One region of the Janthinobacterium sp. SUN033 genome, then DNA from elsewhere that is predicted to be linked to it. Evidence: predicted binding sites of a transcription regulator. Region 1 holds the regulator's gene; the other holds the start of a gene.

Region 1 (3,410 bases):
AACTGCTTGCCCAGCAGGGCCAGCGCGACGGCGTCCAGCGGCAAGCCCTTGACCACGGTGACGCTCTTGCCGCCACGGCCCTTGGTCTGGCGCGAGACGCGCACCACGCCATCGCCCGCGGGCGCGGCCTTCGCTTGCGCCTTGCACGCGCACTGCGCCAGCGGCTGGCGGCAGGCGGGACACATGCGGCCCGTTTCAGTGGAATAGACGAGACCGCCCAGGGAGCTGCTTTTCATGAGGGAACGATAAAAGAGGAAGAAAGCGCGATTGTACCAAGCGGCAGCCCGCAGTTGACGAGCGTCAGTTGGCCGGCGCAGGCGCCACGGGCGCCGTCGGCACTTCCGTCACCGTTTCGGGGATGCCCGACAAAATCGTCACGGCGACCCGGCGGTTGCGCGCGCGCCCTTCCGGCGTGGCGTTCGGCGCCACGGGGATATTGTCGGCGTGGCCCACGGCCGTCAGGCGCGACGCCTTGACGCCGCTGGCGATGAACAGGCGCACCACGGCGCTGGCGCGCGCGGCCGACAATTCCCAGTTCGAGGCAAAGGTCGAATTGCTGATCGGCTGCACATCCGTATGCCCTTCCACCTGCACGTCGTGCGTGTCGTCCTTGAGCAGCACGGCCACGGCGCGCAAGGCCTGGTCCGACTCCGCCGTCAAGCCCGCCGCGCCCGGATCGAACAGCACGCTGGCATTGATTTCCACGCTCACGCCGCGGCTCGTCTGCGTCACCCGCACCTTGCCTTCCTTGACCAGCGGCGCCAGGGTTGACGTCAAGTCCTGCGCCAGGCGCGTCATGTGTTCGCGCTCGCGGCGGATGGCTTCCGTGCGGCGTTTCAGGGCGGGGTTCGGCAACGGGATGGCCTGCGGCGCTTCCATGATGATGGGCGGCGCGCCCTTTTCCAGGCTGAATGCCTGGCCGATGGCATTCTGGAAGACGCGGTATTTGCCTTCGTTGACTTGCGAAATCGCATACATGACGACGAAAAAGGCGAACAGCAGGGTGATGAAGTCGGCGTACGAGATCAGCCAGCGGTCCTGGTTGTCCGGTTCCTCGTCATACTTCCTGCGCGCGCGCCGCATCATGGTCAATGCTCGTGCAAGAGGCTGGACACGCGCTCTTCGATGATGCGCGTATGGTCGCCCGTGGCGATGTCGTACAGCACGGCGGCCGTGATTTCATACTGCACCACGCGGCGCGAAACGATGGCCTTGAGTTTATTGGCCACCGGCAGGAACAGCAGGTTGGCCAGGCCCACGCCATAGATGGTCGACACGAACGCCACGGCGATGCCGCCGCCCAGCTTGCTGGGGTCGGTGAGGTTTTCCATCACGTGGATCAGGCCCAGCACGGCGCCCAGGATGCCGATGGTGGGCGAATAGCCGGCCGCCGATTCCCACACCTTGACGGCCTGGCGCTCGGCCATTTCGTAGGCGGAGATTTCCACGTCGAGCAACTGGCGCAGCTTGTCGGGCGCGATGCCGTCGACGATCATGCGCAAACCCTTGGCGTTGAAGCGGTCGGCCGTGTTTTCCATCAGGCGTTCGAGCGCCAGCGGGCCGTCGCGGCGCGCCGTCAGGCTCCATTGCCCGATGTCGCGCGCCAGCGCGGCGCGCGTGTCGGACGGCGGCAGGAACACCCAGCGCAGCATTTCCAGGCCGCGGACAAAAGTGCGCAGCCGCGTCTGCAGCAGCACGGCGCCGAAGGTGCCGACGATGACGATGGCAAAGGCGGCCGGCTGCAGCAGGGAGGCCATCTTGCCGCCTTCCAGTGCCTGGCCGACCAGCAGGCCCGCCAGCGCCAGCGCCAGCCCGATTACGCTGGACCAGTCCACGCCAGCTCCCTCAAGGTTGCGCGCAGGCGTGCGACGGCCTGGGTATGCAGCTGCGAGACGCGCGATTCGGATACGCCCATCACCGCGCCGATCTCCTTCAGGTTCAGCTCTTCTTCGTAATACAGGCCCATGAGTATTTTCTCGCGTGGCGGCAGCGCGTCGATGGCATCGATCACGGATTGCCGGAAATCGGTATCGAGCAGGGAACGCAAGGGATCGCTGTCCTCGTCCACGCAGTGGCGGTCGAGGAAGCTGTCATTGCCGTCCGGGTCATGAAAGTCTTCGTAGTACACGAGCTGGTGGCCGCCGCCGTCGCCCAGCATTTCCTGGTAGTCGGCCAGCGACATTTTCAGCAGCTTCGCCACTTCCGACTCCGTCGGCGGATGGCCGAGGCGCTGCTGCAGGGTGCTCATCGCCTCTTCGATCTTGCGCATGTTCTGGCGCATGCTGCGCGGCAGCCAGTCGCTGGTGCGCAATTCGTCGAGCATGGCGCCGCGGATGCGCAGCACGGCATACGTCTCGAACTGCGCGCCATGCGTCTCTTCATAGCGCGTAATGGCATCGAGCAGGCCGATCATGCCGGCCTGGATCAGGTCATCGACCTCGACCGAAGGCGGCAATTTCGCCTTCATATGGTGCGCCAGACGCTTCACCAGCGGAATATGCTCCGTCAGCAAATAGTCCTTGTTCGATTTCCCTTTGACCGTGTACATAGGCTGCTTATTGTTTTCTCATCTTATCTGGTGCTGCGGTTCGATTCAGGCGCTGAACTGGTGCGGGCTCCCCGTCTGGTACAAGGTGCCGCCGAGCACCGGCGCCGCCGAACGGGCCAGCCGCTCGGCCAGTCCGCGAAACGCCACCGATGCTCCCGCCAGCGGAAACGCATCGACCACGCTGCGGCCCAGCCGCGCCGCGCGGTGCAGATACTCGTCGGCAGGCACGGACCCCATCGAAGTCAGCTTCACGGCCAGGTAGCGGCTCGCCGCCTGCGCCATATTATCGTATACCACTTTTGCTTCGGATTCGGAAGCGCCGGTGACGAGAATGCCGAACGGACGGCGTCCCAGTTCCTGGCTCAGGCGCTTGATCAGGCAGTACGCCGCCTTGATCGAGGTGGCGCTGGTCGAGACTTGCACGACGATATCCGACGACGCCATCAGTGGCACGGGGAAGCAGGCGCCCTCGTCCGCCACGACGCCGTCGACCAGCACGATGCCGCTCTGGCGCGCCAGCACCTCGAACGTCTTGCCCAGGCGGCGCAGTTCATCCTCGCCCGCATAATCCATGCTGTCCATCAAATGGTTGCGCGCGCCCAGGCTGGCCACGCCGAAGCCTTGCGGCACCTGGTGGATGACCTGGTTCAAGCCGCACTGCTGGCGCGCCACGTCGCGCAGGCTGGCGCCGTGCGCCAGTCCCAGGCGCGATGCCACGCCATCGCTGCCGCCGCTGGCGTCGAACAGCAGCACGTCATTGCCGCCGTAGACGAGCGACGCGCCCAGGTTGACCAGCATGGCGCCCTTGTCGTCCTGCGGCGTGGCCGAGAGGAACGTCATGACGCGCGGCTGCGGGCCGGCC
Region 2 (3,410 bases), on a different contig from region 1:
GGCACCTTGTGGCTGACGCCGGCCCCGCCCGCCGCCGTCGCCCCTGTCAGCGCGCCAGCCAGGCCCGCCGTTCCGGCGCCCGCGCCCGCGCCCGTGCCGCAACCGTTGCCATTGCCGCGCGCCGTCTCCGCCGCGCCGTCGCCCGATGCCGCCGCCCTGGCGGCCCGCGCGCGCGCCGAGGGCTTGGTGCGCCCGGCGCGCGTGTTCGTGCCGCCGCCCGCCGCGCCCGCGCCGCCCGCTGCCGCACTGCGTCCGGCGCCGTTGCGCCGCGCCACGGCGCCCGTCGCCGCTTGCGCGCCGCAAGCCAATATGGAGCAGGCGCAAGCATGCGTGGCGCTGGACGAGAAAAACGCGGCTTTGAATGACAAGCTCGGCGAATTGGAAGGCAAGATCGGCGCCTTGCAGCAGGCGCTGGCTCAGCCTGCCGCTGCTGCTGCCGCCGCTGCGCCGGCTGCCGCGCCGGCTGAGGCGCAGGCGCCGCATGCCAAGCCCAAGCCCCTGCACGCGGCGCCCGCAGCCGAGAAGAAGGCGGGCGGCAACGGTTTGCTGTGGCTGGGTATCGGCACCCTGGCCTTCCTGCTGTTGACGGCCCTCATCGTGTACGTCGTGCGCAAGCGCAAGCAGGCGGCGGGGCCTAGTGCGCCGTCGAAATACTGGGTCTTGCTGCGCAAGCCATTCGGCCGCAAGAAGAAGGAGGCGTCCGTGCTGACGGAAGCGGTGGAAGAGGGCGCGGCGGACGAGCCGGAACCGGAGCCGTTCTCGCGTTGATGATGTTGCAAGGGCTGCGACAAGGCGGCGCCGGAATTTGATATAAAAAAAGATATTGAAAAAAGACAGAAAAATGCTTGTATCGCGTGTTGCCTGTTTCTTAAATATGGTGATATGATTAATTCAGTGGACTTGCTCTACGACAAAACGGCCCCAGCCTGGCGCAGTCACCAACGATAGTGTGGCGCGGCAAACAGGTGTAGCGTTGCATAAACGCCTGGGTCTGGAAGCGGTTCGCGATGCCGACGATGTGCTCGCGAACGCCGGATGCAACCGGCAGCGAGGCGACGCCAGGAGATACCTGGGGCTCGCCTTCCAAATTCCCCCTCCTTGTTTCCCGAGCGCCGCAGATGGCGCGCTCCCCGGCAAGGCGGCAGACGTAAAAAAAGCACCCGCGGGTGCTTTTGTCGTTTCTGGTGCTGCCATATGGCTTACATGCGGGCGCGCGAACCTTGCATGGCGTTCGGCAGCTGCGTCATCCACGGTTCCGTGATGGTGCGGATTTCGCGGTCGTTGGCCAGGATTTGCTTGAGCAAGTCGATCTTGCGCAGGCGCGAGGCGCCGGCCAGGGCGGGTATCTTGCCCGTCATGACCGTGCTGGCGGCGCTGGCGCACTGGTTTTCCAGGGCATCCAAGTCATTCCAGTCGCTCGAACGTGCGGCCACGACCATTTTATTGGTCATTCCTGCAATATTTTCATACATCGAGATAACGTCGTTGGAGGTCATGAGCACACCCGTAACTAGTGAATGGATTACCGCTTGTCTAGATTAACGGCGTGCTTAACGGGAACTTGAGGGTGTTTTTGAAAAAAAAGTGAAAATAATCTGGATAATTTTGGCGATCCGCCGGAATCGCCCGCAAACCCGCATGGATGCAGGGTCGGCGATGCCGGCGGTGGGGGATTTATTTGACGAGTTCTTCCAATCCCGCGCTCAGTTCGGCTGGCGGCGGCATCTTGTCGACCAGTACCGAGGGCGGCAAACCGAGCGCTTCGGCCACGTTGCCGGGGTAGCAGGCGATGATTTCTTCATTGCTCAGGGCGTTTTCATCGATGCGGGCGCGCCAGGCGGCCAGGTGGATGATGGCGGCCAGGCGGTTCAGCGGCGCCTTGGCCAGCGGGTCGGGAAAGGCGGCGATGGCGTCGGCAAAGGCGCCGGGGAACTTCCAGCGGCGCGCCAGTTCGGCGCCCACCTGCGCATAGTCATAGCCCAGCGAGACCCGCTCCGCGTCGAGCCGGCGCGCATCGAGCGGTGGGGCGATCTTGTCGAGCTGCATGGCTTGCTCGGGCATGGCGGCATGGATCACCAGTTGTCCGATCGCATGCATCATGCCGATGGTGAACGCCAGGTCCTGGTTGTCGCCCGTCTGCCTGGCGATCCAGCGGGCCGACACGGCGCTGTGCAGGCTGTAGCGCCAGAATTGCGGCAGGTTCAGGCCGGGCACGGCCTTGAAGCCGCTGACCAGGCCCGAGCTGATGACGAGGGTGCGCACGGTAACAAAGCCGAGCATGAGCACGGCGTCTTCCACCGTGCCGATGCTGCGCGAGACGTGGTAATAGGCTGAATTGGCCAGCCGCAGCAGCTTGGCGCTCAAGGCCGGGTCCGCTCCCAGCTGGCGCGCGATGTCTTCGGTGGCGATGGCGGGGTTGTCGAAACTGCGCACCAGTTCATCGACGATCTTCGGGGCGGCAGGCAGGGCGTGGGGTTGCTGGAACAGCGCTTCCAGTTGCATGGCAATCTCCTTGGCGTACACGCGGCACGGGGTCGTAAAACTATAGGCCGATTTTTTGTCCGCATGCAAAAAAGTTCCGGGATGCTTTTTGCATGGGAAACAGGCTATGATTTTGACTATTCCATCGAAAGGATCGCCATGCACGGTTTGCGTTTTTCCTGGTCCCGGACGCCAGTCCAGGCCGCCATCGTCCTCGCCCTGGCCGGCGTCTCGCTGACCGGCTTGCCCGCCCGGGCGCACGGCCAGCCGGCCGCCGCCGATGTCGCTGGCGCCGCCGTCCCCGCCGCCTTGCCCGGCGACGACTTCTATGACTACGTGAATGGCGACTGGCTGCGCGGCACGGAGATTCCGGCCGACCGCAGCAGCTGGGGTTCGTTCGCCATCCTCGCCAATGCGACCAACGAGCGCATCATCGCCCTCGTCGAAGGCCTGGCGGCGGCGCCGCAGGCCGATGCCTCCGCGCGCCAGGTCAGCGATTTTTACCGTTCCTGGATGGATGAGTCGGCTATCGAAGCGAAAGGCTGGGCCCCGATCAAGCCCTTGTTGAGCAAGATCAATGGCATACGCGACCAGGCAGGGCTGGCCCGGGCGCTGGGCGAGAGCTTGCGCGCCGATGTCGATCCGCTCAATTCCACCAATTTTTATACGGAAAACCTGTTCGGCCTGTGGGTGGCGCAAGACTTGAACGACACCACGCGCAATGTCGCCTACCTGCTGCAGGGCGGACTGGGCTTGCCCGACCGCGCCTTTTACCAGGACGACAGCGCCCGCATGCAGGGCTTGCGCGCCGGCTACCAGGCGCATATCGCCGCCATGCTCAAGCAGGCCGGCTACGGCGATGCGCCGGCCCGCGCCGCGCGCGTGTTTGCGCTGGAACAGCAAATTGCCGCCAGCCACGCCAGCCGCGA

Evidence for each region. The regulator FliA, encoded in region 1, starts transcription of late flagellar genes. The targets are predictions, from matches to a motif close to CTAAAGTTTNNNNNNNNNNNGCCGNTA.
Region 2: a site for FliA is predicted at 1,540-1,566, ahead of OX460_RS22205 (flagellar protein FliT). Genes of this name have one in related genera too.

What each region holds. Positions count from the first base shown of each region.
Region 1 is NZ_JAPQNV010000002.1:555,555-558,964, forward strand. It holds gene OX460_RS11120 (translation initiation factor Sui1) at 1-236, opposite strand, end outside; gene motD (flagellar motor protein MotD) at 301-1,083, opposite strand; gene OX460_RS11130 (flagellar motor protein) at 1,089-1,835, opposite strand; gene OX460_RS11135 (RNA polymerase sigma factor FliA) at 1,817-2,548, opposite strand; gene OX460_RS11140 (antiactivator of flagellar biosynthesis FleN protein) at 2,594-3,410, opposite strand, start outside.
Region 2 is NZ_JAPQNV010000005.1:358,840-362,249, forward strand. It holds gene OX460_RS22200 (hypothetical protein) at 1-768, shown strand, start outside; gene OX460_RS22205 (flagellar protein FliT) at 1,200-1,451, opposite strand; gene OX460_RS22210 (HDOD domain-containing protein) at 1,675-2,502, opposite strand; gene OX460_RS22215 (M13 family metallopeptidase) at 2,641-3,410, shown strand, end outside.